Linked DNA regions of Casimicrobium huifangae. The protein of the gene in region 1 binds, or shares a complex with, the protein of each later gene. Links are inferred from orthologs where the notes say so. Each region holds a gene or a part of one and is shown on either strand. Other genes may lie near its edges.

The links. The genes of interacting proteins can lie anywhere in the genome.
Region 2: the proteins of dnaX (region 1) and dnaN are in contact, whole or in part, in a cryo-EM structure (PDB 8GIZ), measured with the Escherichia coli proteins. The link is inferred for Casimicrobium huifangae from one-to-one orthologs.

What each region holds. Positions count from the first base shown.
Region 1 is NZ_CP041352.1:1,125,083-1,133,247, forward strand. The notes cover bases 2,173-5,085. They hold dnaX (DNA polymerase III subunit gamma/tau), read left to right. Parts: upstream 2,173-2,717; coding sequence 2,718-4,454; downstream 4,455-5,085. Other genes in these bases: mltF (membrane-bound lytic murein transglycosylase MltF), read right to left, coding at 2,173-2,331; FKL89_RS05235 (YbaB/EbfC family nucleoid-associated protein), read left to right, coding at 4,554-4,880. Also shown: FKL89_RS05215 (2'-5' RNA ligase family protein), read left to right, coding at 456-893; more of mltF, read right to left, coding at 931-2,172; recombination mediator RecR, read left to right, coding at 5,170-5,760; FKL89_RS05245 (hypothetical protein), read left to right, coding at 5,757-6,278; 16S rRNA (adenine(1518)-N(6)/adenine(1519)-N(6))-dimethyltransferase RsmA, read right to left, coding at 6,402-7,235; FKL89_RS05255 (heme-dependent oxidative N-demethylase subunit alpha family protein), read right to left, coding at 7,407-8,165. UniProt on the Escherichia coli protein: Part of the beta sliding clamp loading complex, which hydrolyzes ATP to load the beta clamp onto primed DNA to form the DNA replication pre-initiation complex.
Region 2 is NZ_CP041352.1:161-3,721, forward strand. The notes cover bases 639-3,561. They hold dnaN (DNA polymerase III subunit beta), read left to right. Parts: upstream 639-1,509; coding sequence 1,510-2,613; downstream 2,614-3,561. Other genes in these bases: dnaA (chromosomal replication initiator protein DnaA), read left to right, coding at 639-1,268; gyrB (DNA topoisomerase (ATP-hydrolyzing) subunit B), read left to right, coding at 2,728-3,561. In the rest of the region: more of dnaA, read left to right, coding at 1-638. UniProt on the Escherichia coli protein: Confers DNA tethering and processivity to DNA polymerases and other proteins. Acts as a clamp, forming a ring around DNA (a reaction catalyzed by the clamp-loading complex) which diffuses in an ATP-independent manner freely and bidirectionally along dsDNA.

The DNA.
Region 1 (8,165 bases):
GCAGAATGCCTCTATCGAAATTTGAAGATAGAACTGCAGGAGTAGCGGCCCGTCAAAGCGGCTCGATCCCCACACTAGAAAAGCGCTCGTTTTCTCACGTTAGAAGCGACGGCAAAGCTCAATGGACCAGACTGACTAAGCTAGTGTTCATGGGAGTTTCAAGGCAAAAGACATCATCGAGTGGGAGTAGCGACGAGTCTGGATTGCGTATTGACGCCCGGCTGATTACTGTATAAAAATACAGTTATTGGATTCTCTTCGAGTCCATCACTATCCGGGTTGGCGGGCGTATGCAGATATCAATTCCAGGCACTGGCGGTGACGACGGCATAGGTCAGACGGTAGTCCCGCGAAAGAATCGGCTGTTCTACGCCATTCGACCGGATGAACGAGCCGCGGAGTCGTCGATAGCGACAGCACTGTCGCTGAGGGAGCGGCATGGACTGCGAGGCAGGGTGTACCGCACCGACCGGCTCCACTTGACCTTGTGCACGTTTTACGAAGGCAAGACCCTACCTGCAGGGCTGATCGAACTTGCGAAACGCGCCGGCGATGCAATACAGGCACGGCCATTCGTAATTTCTCTTGACACGGCATTGAGCTTTGCTAGCAAACCTGTTGACCGGCCGCTGGTGTTGTCAGGTGTACGCGGAACGGTGGAATTGATCGGTTTCAGGCAGACAATTTTGCGCGACGCGATACGTGAGCACTTCCTTGGCGCGCTGCTGCAAGACCAATTTGTACCGCACATGACTGTTCTGTATGACGACCGGCTGGTGCGCCCGGAGTCAGTTGAACCGATAAGCTGGACTGCCACCGAACTGTTGTTGATTCACAGTCACGTTGGATTGACGCGACATGATGTGCTCGCCCGATGGCAGTTTGGCATGTAGTGAACTCAACAGGTGGCTACAGCTATTGTTCTGTCTTTTATCCGGCCCGCAACTTGGGCTGATAAGGTGGTTCCAACCGCAGCAGTACGTCGTAATAAGCACGCACGGATTCCACGTAGTCGACCGGCATGTTGCAGCGGCAGGGGCCCAGCTTGAACTGGGCGGCGACATCGGGCTTGGCAAGCATCGGCAGGTGGCGGCGCACGTCGGGCCACATGTCCGGGTTCTTCTTTGCGCGCTGGGTCAGGATACGGGCGTTTTCGATGTGACCGAGGCCGATGTTGTAGGCCGCCAGCGCCAGCCAGGTTTTGTCCGGCTCCTGGATGCGCGCAGCAAGGCCGTCGCGCTTGAGTTCCGAGAGATAGCGGGCACCACCGAGAATTGATGATCGCGGGTCGAGCCGGTCAACGTTGTAGCGCTTCGCGGTGTCCTCGGTGAACTGCATGATGCCACGGACACCGGTGGGCGACGTTGCATCCGCGTTCCAGTGTGATTCCTGATACGACACCGCAGCCAGTAACCGCCATTCGATGCCATACGTCTCCTGCGCCTGCTGGAACCACATGCGATAGCGTGGCAACACCGAGTTCACCCGTTCGCTGAAGATGTCGATGTCCATCGGCGACACCCGTTGCGGGAATCCAAAGTAGCGGTCAAGCACCCGCGCAATTTGCCCGTCACGCGTGATGCGTGTGAGAAATGCCTCGGCCTCGTCGCGCAGCTTCATGTCCTTGTGTGCAAACAGCCAGACGCGCGATAGCGCCGGCTGAACAGTGAATGCGCGTTGCGCATCGTAGTGGAAATGCCGGCTCGCGTTGAAGGTGTCCTCCTCGACGATGGCGTACTGCACGTCATCATCACCAACGGCCGCGATCAGGGCCTCGTCGTCGTGGCGCTCGTCTTCGACAAAGGTGATGCCAGCGTTGCGGCGACGGATTTCCGCCATCTGCGGGTGCGAAAAAATCCGCGAGCTGACCACCACGCGTTTTGGCAGCAGTTCGGCAAACGACTTGGGGGTGAACTTCTGCGGCGAATTGAGCAGCACCCAACCGCTCTCCTGGTAGCGCGCCCTGGTCGCGACCTCGGTGGCGCTCATGCCATCGGCCGAAACTCCCATCGTTACCACGTCAATCTCGCCGCGCATGAGCGCCAGCCGTGCTGCGTCGGGCGTGGGGTAGGTCTTCAGCGCAATCGAGCGGTGTTGCGTTTGTGCAAATGCACTGATCAGGTCGTATTCGAGCCCGGCAGCCTCGCCATTCGGGTCAACGTAATAGATCGTTGGATGCACCATCACACCAGCGCGCAGGGCATTGGGGTCGGCTGGCGTGCGCAGGCTGCCGCTCAGCGGCCGCGTCTCGGCCCAGTTCACCAGCTTGAACGGCAGCACCAGCGCAGCAGCAGCAGCCAGGACGGCCAGAATGATGCGGAAAAAGGACATGTCTCGTGTACGAACTTCCCGTTGCGCACTCGACGCGTGGCCCGCGAGTATAGGGGCTGGCAATCGGTACGTGCGGCTTGCAAAATCTCCGGGCAACTATAATTGGAGGTGGTGGGTCGCCCCGCATGTTCAAGCCGTGAATCTGGTCAGGTCCGGAAGGAAGCAGCCACAGCGGTGTAGGCAGTGCCGGGGGAACGGCTCACCACCTCTTTCTCCGGCGTCCGCATACGGGCGGATTGCGGCGTTGAATTTTTGGCGGGCCACTCGCCTATCGCGTCAGATATGTCTCGTGTCCCGCCAAAAATTCGCCTTGCACTCCATCCCGTCTGCGAACGCTGACATTTGGTTCGATCAGCTCTCCCCGCACGTTTGGAGCCAGTAGCCAAGTGTCCGCCTCTCTCGCCCTAGCCCGCAAATATCGCCCGCGCAATTTCTCCGAGTTGATGGGGCAGGAGCACGTGGTGCGCGCGCTGTCGCATGCACTGGAAACCGGGCGGCTGCATCAGGCGTATCTGCTCACCGGCACGCGCGGCGTGGGCAAGACGACCATCGCGCGGATCCTTGCGAAAACTCTGAATTGCGAAACTGGCGTTACTGCGACGCCTTGTGGCGTCTGCCAGACTTGCCAGGACATCGATGCCGGACGCTTTCCCGATCTCATCGAGCTTGATGCTGCGTCGAACACCGGCGTCGACAACATGCGCGAGATCATCGACAACGCGCGTTATGCGCCCACGGCCGGCCGCTACAAGGTGTACCTGATTGACGAGGTGCACATGCTGTCCAAGAGCGCCTTCAACTCAATGCTGAAGACGCTGGAAGAGCCGCCGGAGCACGTCAAGTTTGTACTGGCGACGACGGACCCACAGAAGATCCCGGTGACGGTGCTGTCGCGCTGTCTGCAGTTCGCGCTGAAGCAGTTCCCGCCCGAACGTGTGGCGGAGCAGTTGCACAAGGTGCTCTCGGCTGAGCAGGTGCCGTTTGACGCGCCCGCTTTGCGCCTGATCGGTGAGGCAGCGCAGGGCTCAATGCGCGATGCGCTCTCAATCACAGACCAGGCCATTGCGTTCGGGCACGGCAAGGTAGACGAGCAGCAGGTGCGCCAGATGCTCGGCAACGTGGATCGCGATTTTGTGTGGCGTGTGCTGGATGCCGTCGTTGCGCGCGACGCGGCGGCGCTAAACGCCGAGGTCGAGCGCTGCTTCGAGCACGGGCTCGCAGCGGACGACGCGCTGGCCCAGCTCGCCCGTGCGTTGCAGCGCATCGCCCTCGCGCAACCGGTACAGGCGAGCGTGGATGCGGCTGACCCGGATGCCGCGCAAATTCAGCGCCTTTCGCAAGCTTTGAGCGCGGAAGAAGTGCAGCTCTACTACCAGATCGCGCTGCACGGTCGCGACGATCTGCGCCTTGCACCCGACGAGCAGACGGCGCTGATGATGACGTTCTTGCGCTTGCTGGCGTTTGCGCCGTCGAATGGTGCGGAGCCCGTGCGCGAGGCGACGCCGGCAAATGTTGCACGGACCGAAACTCCCCTCGCCCCTCGTGGGAGAGGGGTTGCGGGAGAGGGGGCTGGTGCTTCGCCTTATCCAGCGTCGCACGCCTCGGCGCCGTCCCCCTCTCCCCAACCCTCCCCCACCGGCGGGGAGGGAGTAACGCGCACCGTCGACGCAACCCAGGCTTCCGCTCAAGTGACGTCGACAGGCTCTCCCATCCCGTCGGGCAGCGACGCCGCGCCTCGGCGCGACTTCGACGGTGACTGGCTCAAGCTGGTGAGCCTGCTGCCACTTGCTGCGATGGCGCGCGAGCTGGCGCGGCACAGCGTGCTGGCGAGCTGGGACAAGGGCCTGTTCAAGCTCGCATTGCCACAGGACAAGCGGCCTCTGGCGACGCAGAAGGAGCGCCTCGCTGGCACGCTCAGCGAGTATTTCGGCCGCGCCGTGAAGATCGAAATCGAATTGACGGACAACGTCGGCGAATCGGTCGCGGTGCGTGACAACCGTGTGCGTGACGAAAAGCAGGCCGCCGCCGAGGCCGCCTTCATGGCGGACCCGGCGGTGCAGGTGCTGCTCAGCGAAGGCGGCGGCCGCGTGCGCGCGGGTAGCATTCAGGCTACTGAGTCATGACGAGTGACGAGTGACGAAAAGCAGAGGTGGCGTCATCGCATTTCAGATGCACCTTTCGTCACTCGTCATTGCTAACTCGTCCTTTTTTCGGAGAAACAAATGCTAGGTAAAGGTGGAATGGCTGGCCTCATGCAGCAGGCGCAGCGCATGCAGGAAAACCTGAAAAAGGCGCAGGAAGAAATCCAGCGCATGGAAGTTGAGGGCCAGGCTGGTGCTGGCATGGTCAAGATCACCATGACCGGCAAGCACGACTGCAAGCGTGTGCAGATTGATGCCGGCGTGATGGATGACAAGGAAATGCTCGAAGATCTGATCACCGCCGCCATCAATGATGCCGCGAAAAAGATTGAACAAGTTTCCTCGGAGAAGATGGGCTCGCTCGCCGGTGGCATGGGGCTGCCGCCGGGCATGAAGTTGCCGTTCTAGACGGCAGGACGACGCTCGCCATGCTCGCCAGGACGTCGCGCGCTTCGCTTGCTAGGACGACGGCCAACGCTTCGCTTGGCCTAAGACGCGAGCACGGGGCGACATGCGGTCGGTTTTTCGGCCATCCAAGTCAAACAGCCAGCGGTCCAACTTTCGTGACCAATCCCTCCGCAACTGACGGGGCTAGCGGCAAACCTTGGCGTCCTAGGCCGAAGGCCGACGTCCTAGCAAGCGAAGCGCGCGCCGTCCTAGGGCGCGGCGCGCCCGTCGTCCTGCGCGCGGAGCGCGCATGAGTGCTCCTGTTTCGTTCAAGGCGCTCATCGACGCGCTGAAAGCCTTGCCCGGTATCGGCCCGCGGGCGGCACAGCGCATTGCATTTGAGCTGGTGCAGCACAAGCGCGACGCCGCGCTGAGGCTAGCGAAAGCGCTGGAAGGCGCGCTCGACAAGCTGGGCCATTGCGAGCGCTGCAACACGCTGTCGGAAACGCCGGTGTGCGCGGTCTGCGCCTCGTCACGGCGCGACGCCTCGCTGCTGTGCGTCGTCGAAACCCCAGCCGACCAGATCACGCTGGAGCAGAGCGGCGCCTTCAGCGGGCTCTACTTCGTGCTGCTCGGCCGCCTATCGCCGCTCGATGGCGTCGGCCCCGGCCAGATTCATCTCGAAAAGCTGGTCAACCGCGCCACCGACGGCACGGTCAAGGAAGTCATCCTCGCCACCAACTTCACCAACGAAGGCGAAGTCACCGCGCACGTCATCACCGAACTGCTCGAAGGCCAGGGCGTCAAGGTGTCGCGGCTGGCGCGCGGTATTCCGATTGGCAGCGAGCTGGAGTATGTGGATGCGGCGACGGTGGCGCAGGCGGTGAGGGAGAGGCGGTGAAACTTGCCCTACTGAAGGGCCTGCTTCCAGGCCTGGTTGTTTCACTAGTCTTCGCTACTTGGCTATTTTTCCGAACGGAGCAGTTTCGAGAGGGGCTTGTTTTCTCTTCACTGATGGGCGTTAGTTCATTCGCCGCACACAGCGTGGTCGCTGTAGTTTCTGTGGTGATAATTTGCAACACGCGCGCCACCAACACAGGTGCCGCACTGCGAATATCCATCGCACTTTGCACAGCGGTTGCGACAGCGCTTTTCTGCCTAGTGGTGTATTCGTGGGCACGATCGCTTGCCACCGATGCTGGGGCGACAAGGCTTCCCGTAAGCGCCGAAGAAGTTCGCTTTCTCAGTGCCACGGACTACCGTGTCGCGACGATTGCCTTGTGGTGCGGCGTGTTTGGTTCGCTGGCTTCAAGCACCTTCACTTCTGGCCAGGTTCGGCGTGATCTAGCTTGGTTCTTGGGGGGCGTTCTTTCGCTTGTTGCGCTGGCTGCGGTGCTAGTAACAGTGATGACCTCCTAGAGTCGTAGGGTGCCACGCGGTGTTCCGGAGAGGCGAAGCGCGTCAGGAGTCCTGCACCAGTCCGCCGCAGGCGCGCTCCAAAACGTTGGTTCGATGAACAAATACCTTGACGCGCTGCGCTGCTCAGGGCGACGACCCTTCACGCCAGTCACTGATCGCAACGAACTCGGCGGTCGATAAATCCTCTGCGCGGGCCGTTGGTTCGATACCGATGGCAGTCCACGCGTCGGCACTGACCCACGCGGCGAGACTCTTGCGGATCATCTTGCGTCGTTGGGTGAAGGCGGCGGTGACGATCTGCGCGAAGCGGGTTTCGTTGTTCGGTCGTAGCCTCTTACTGCCGAGCGGCGTGAGGCGAACGATCGACGAATCCACCGCCGGAATCGGGCGGAATGCGCCGGGTGGCACGTCGAAGCACTTTTCCACGCGATAGCGGTATTGCAGCATCACCGACAGCCGTCCGCGCTCGCCGCTGCCTTCGCTCGCCGCCATGCGGTCCACCACTTCCTTCTGCAGCATGAATGTCATGTCGCTGATGCGATCCTCAAACTCGCAAAGGCGAAACAGGATGGGTGTGGAGATGTTGTACGGCAGGTTACCCACCACACGCAGCTTCGCGTCCGCTGCCAGCGTTGCGAAATCGAATTCGAGCGCATCAGCCTCGTGTACGCGCAAACGGTCCCTCGGGAATTCGGCGGTGAGGCGGGCGACGAGGTCGCGGTCTATTTCCACCACGTCAAGGCTCGCCGCTTGTCCCGTGGCGCAGTGTGCATCCATCGCGGCCAGCAGTTCACGCGTCAGCGCCGCCTGACCGGGCCCGATCTCGACGATGCGCTGCTCGGGGCGCGGGTCGATGGCATCGACAATGCGCAGGATGTAGTGGCGATCCACCAGAAAGTTTTGCCCGAAGCGCTTGCGGGCCCGGTGGGGGGCGGTGGGTGCTTTGGTGTCACGCATGGCAGCAATCCGTGGCGGATGGCGCCGCATGTTCGAAAGCCTCTCCTGCAAAGCAGGGGAGGTGGCGCGCAGCGCCGGAGGGGTAACGTGCCAAGCCAACGCAAATGACCCCTCTGTCAGCTGCGCCGACATCTCCCCTGCCGCGCAGGGGAGACATGCATTGATAAGGATTCATGCGAGTTGGTCCAGTTCCGCCAGCACTCGAGGCAGCGCGTCGGTCATACCCCGATAGGCAACGATAGCCGGCGTCATCGAGCGCAGTGAGGCGGCAAGCTCTGCCGCACGGCCCGGTGCGGCCCGCAGCACGTGGAGCAGCGGGCTCATCAGCAGGCGGATGAAGAACACGGCACGTTCGAACTGCGGCAGCGGCCACGTTGTCTGCCGTTCGATGCGGAAGTACAGCCGCGGCAGCAATGGGGCAGGATCAGCAAGCGCTTCGCGCCACCACGCCGCGTTGTTCTCGGGGTGCTGGTCAAGGGCCGGATTCGGCACGATCAGCCAGACGTGGCGCAGCATTGGCTGCTTCATGAAGGCCATCGCCATCAGGTTCGGCCCGGCGGCCTGCAGCATCGCGTTGTCCGCCACCGGCTGGTGAATCGCCATGAAATCGAGACTCAGCTTCTCGCGCGGGTCCCAGCGGGAGGGGAAGCAGACGGAGAGGAATTCGGTGCGCAGGCTGCCGTCGGTCGCCTTTAGGATGACGAAGTCTTCCTGCAGCGAGAGCGCCGCGTCTGTTCCCCTCTCCCCTCGTGGGAGAGGGGCTGGGGGAGAGGGGGTGCGGTGAGCTGGAGTCACCGTTACTGGGACGCCGCCGTCCCCCTCTCCCCGACCCTCCCCCACCGGGGGGGAGGGGGCCAATCCCCTAATCGCTTCGAGTACGTCTTCGTTCGCGTCACCCACTGCTGCGCGATCGCCATGTGCCGCGATGAC
Region 2 (3,561 bases), 1.1 Mb from region 1 along the record:
TGCGCGATCGTTACCTGAGCACGATCGATTCGCTCGCGACAGCCTACTTTCCGGAGCCACGCACCGTTCGCCTGGCCGTTGCCAGCGCTGCGGTCAATGGCCACCAGAAAATTGCTGAACGCACTGCACCGGCAAACATCGCGGCATCAATAGCTTCACCCGTCACCGCCGGGCCAGTGCCGGAAACGCCGCTTGTCGTGACAGCGGCCGACAGTGGCGGCAGCGCGATCACCGGCACAGCGGCACGCGAATCAACACTCAATTCAAGCTTCACCTTCGACAGCTTCGTCACCGGCAAGGCCAATCAACTGGCTCGCGCCGCGGCCATGCAGGTCGCCGGCAATCCGGGTGACGCCTACAACCCACTGTTCATCTACGGTGGTGTCGGCCTTGGCAAGACGCATCTGCTGCAGGCGATTGGCAACCAGTTACTGCGTGAACATCCGACCGCCAGGGTACGTTACATCCATGCCGAACGCTATGTGTCGGACGTCGTTAAAGCCTATCAGCACAAGGCGTGGGATGCGTTCAAGCAAAGTTATGCCTCGCTCGATCTGCTGCTGATCGACGACATCCAGTTCTTCAACAACAAGAGCAGTACGCAGGAACAGTTTTTCTACCTGTTCAATGCGCTGACCGAAGCGAAGAAGCAGGTAATCATCACCTGCGACACCTATCCCAAAGAGATCGAAGGCATCGAAGACCGGCTCAAGAGCCGCTTCAGTTGGGGCCTCACGGTGCAGATTGAACCGCCCGAGACCGAGATGCGGGTAGCGATCCTGCTTGCCAAAGCAAAGCAGGTGGGTGTGGAGCTCGATGAGCAGGTTGCCTTCTTCATCGCCAAACACATCCGCTCCAACGTACGTGAACTGGAAGGCGGGTTGAAGCGCGTAATCGCCTATGCCGGCTTCCACAATGTCGCCATCACGCCGCAGGTAGCCAAGGAAGCGCTGCGTGACCTGCTGGCCGTGCAGTCACGACAGATCTCGATCGAGAACATCCAGAAGACAGTTGCTGACTACTACAAGATCAAGGTCAGCGATATGCACTCCAAGAAGCGCTCTCGCATCGTGGCGCGGCCGCGGCAGATGGCGATGGCGCTGGCCAAAGAGCTGACACCAATGTCACTGCCGGAAATCGGACAGAACTTCGGTGGCCGCGATCACACCACGGTGCTGCACGCCTGCCGACAAATCGCCAGCCTGCGCGAGAGCACACCTCAGATTCAGCACGATTTCGCGTTCCTGCTGCAAGTACTGCGCAGTTGATGGTGAGGAATCTGAACGCAGTAAAGTGAATGAAAGGGCGCCAGTAAACCGTGTTGATGAAAGGCTATCGTTTGTGGATAAGTGTGCAAAAAATTGTCCGCGAAAATCTCGTCCACAAATTATCCGCACTTGCCACAGCACTCGCCCGCAGCCAAATTTTTGTCGTAACAGTTTGATTTTGTTTGAGTTTTCAAGTTACCCACAGCCGCATTGGTCTTCTATTAAATAGGGTTACGTATATATGCAATTTAAGAACATACCTCGCGATCTGGTGTTGAAACCCTTGCAGGCGGTGTCGGGTATCGTGGAACGTCGGCAGACGTTGCCGATCCTGGCCAATGTGCTGTTTGAGCACAAGGGCAATACGCTCAACACCATCGCCACTGATCTCGAATTGCAGATTTCAGCCAAGGTGGAAGTGCCCGAGGCGGGCGACCAGTCGACCACGGTGGCCGCCCGCAAGCTGCAGGACCTGCTGCGTGCGCTGCCCGAGAGCAGCGAGGTCTCGATTGACGCCAAGGACAGCAAGATGGCGGTGAAGGCCGGCAAGAGCCGCTTCAGCCTGCAGACGCTGCCGGCCGCCGACTATCCGCGCCTGACCATGAGCCAGGAGCAGTTGCAGAGCTTCAAGCTGCCGCAGAAGCTGCTCAAGGCGACGCTCAGGCTGGTTGAGTTCGCCATGGCGCAACAGGACATCCGCTTCTACCTGAACGGCATGCTGTTCGTGCTCGACAAGGACCAGCTGGTCTGCGTGGCCACCGACGGTCATCGCCTGAGCTATGCCACGATGCCGGTGGAAGGCAACTTCACCCGCCAGGAAATCATCGTGCCGCGCAAGACGGTGATTGAGCTTTCCAAGCTGCTGGGCGAAACCGACGATCCCATCACCATTGACATCCTCGCCAATCAGGTGCGTTTCAGCTTCGGCAACATCGAGCTCACCAGCAAGGTGATCGATGGCAAGTTCCCCGACTACAACCGCGTGATTCCGACCGCACACAGCAAGATCATCACGCTGGATCGTCTGCTGCTGCTGCACACGCTGCAGCGCGCGGCGATCCTGTCGAACGAGCGCTTCCGTGGCGTGCGCATCGGCTTGCATCCGGGTGCGCTGAAGATCGCTTGTACCAACAACGAACAGGAAGAAGCCGAAGAAGAAATCGAGGTCGCCTACGAAGGCGCTGCGGTCGATATTGGTTTCAACATCAACTACCTGCTCGATGCGCTGGCGACGCTGTCGTCAAACGAAATCACCATTGCGCTGCAGGATTCCTCGGCCAGCGCGCTGTTTACGGTGCCCGGTCGTACCGACTTCAAATACGTGGTGATGCCGATGCGCATCTGACGATGGCGGGTTTGCAGGAGCGGCTTTGCCGCGACTCTATGTCTTCATTCCTCGTTGAAGGTCGCGGCGGCGCCGCTCCTACTGAAAACGAAAACCAAAAGCAGAAAAAGTTTCATGTCCGATACCGATAAAAAGCCCGCTGAATACAACGAAGATTCGATCCGCATCCTGAAAGGTCTGGAGGCCGTCCGCAAGCGCCCCGGCATGTACATCGGTGACACCGGTGATGGCACCGGCCTGCATCACATGGTGTTCGAGGTGCTCGACAACGCCATTGACGAAGCGCTCGGTGGCTACTGCGACGACATCAAGGTGATCATTCATGCCGATAACTCGGTATCGGTCACCGACAACGGTCGCGGTATCCCGACGGCGATCAAGCAGGACGACGAGATGAAGCGCTCGGCGGCTGAGATTGTGATGACCGAGCTGCACGCAGGTGGCAAGTTCGACCAGAACTCATACAAAGTGTCCGGTGGTTTGCACGGCGTCGGTGTTTCGGTGGTGAACGCGCTGTCGGACTGGTTGAAGCTCAAGATCTGGCGCGAAGGCAAAGTGCATGAGATGGAGTTCCGCCAGGGCGTACCGGTGGCGCCGCTCAAAATTACCGGCGAAACGCGCAACCGTCGTGGCACGGAGGTGCATTTCCTTGCCTCAATCGAGACGTTCCAGCTGGTTGAATACCATTTTGAAATTCTGGCCAAGCGCATTCGTGAGCTCTCGTTCCTCAATCACGGCGTCAAGATCGAGCTGATCGACCAGCGCACCGGCAAGAGCGAAAACTTCGCGTACTCCGGCGGTATCAAGGGCTTCGTCGAGTACATGAACAAGGCGAAGACCGTTCTGCACAAGAACATCTTCTATTGCAGCGCCGAGAAGAATGGCATCACCGTTGAAGTGTCGATGCAGTGGAACGACAGCTACGGTGAAAACGTGCAGTGTTTCACC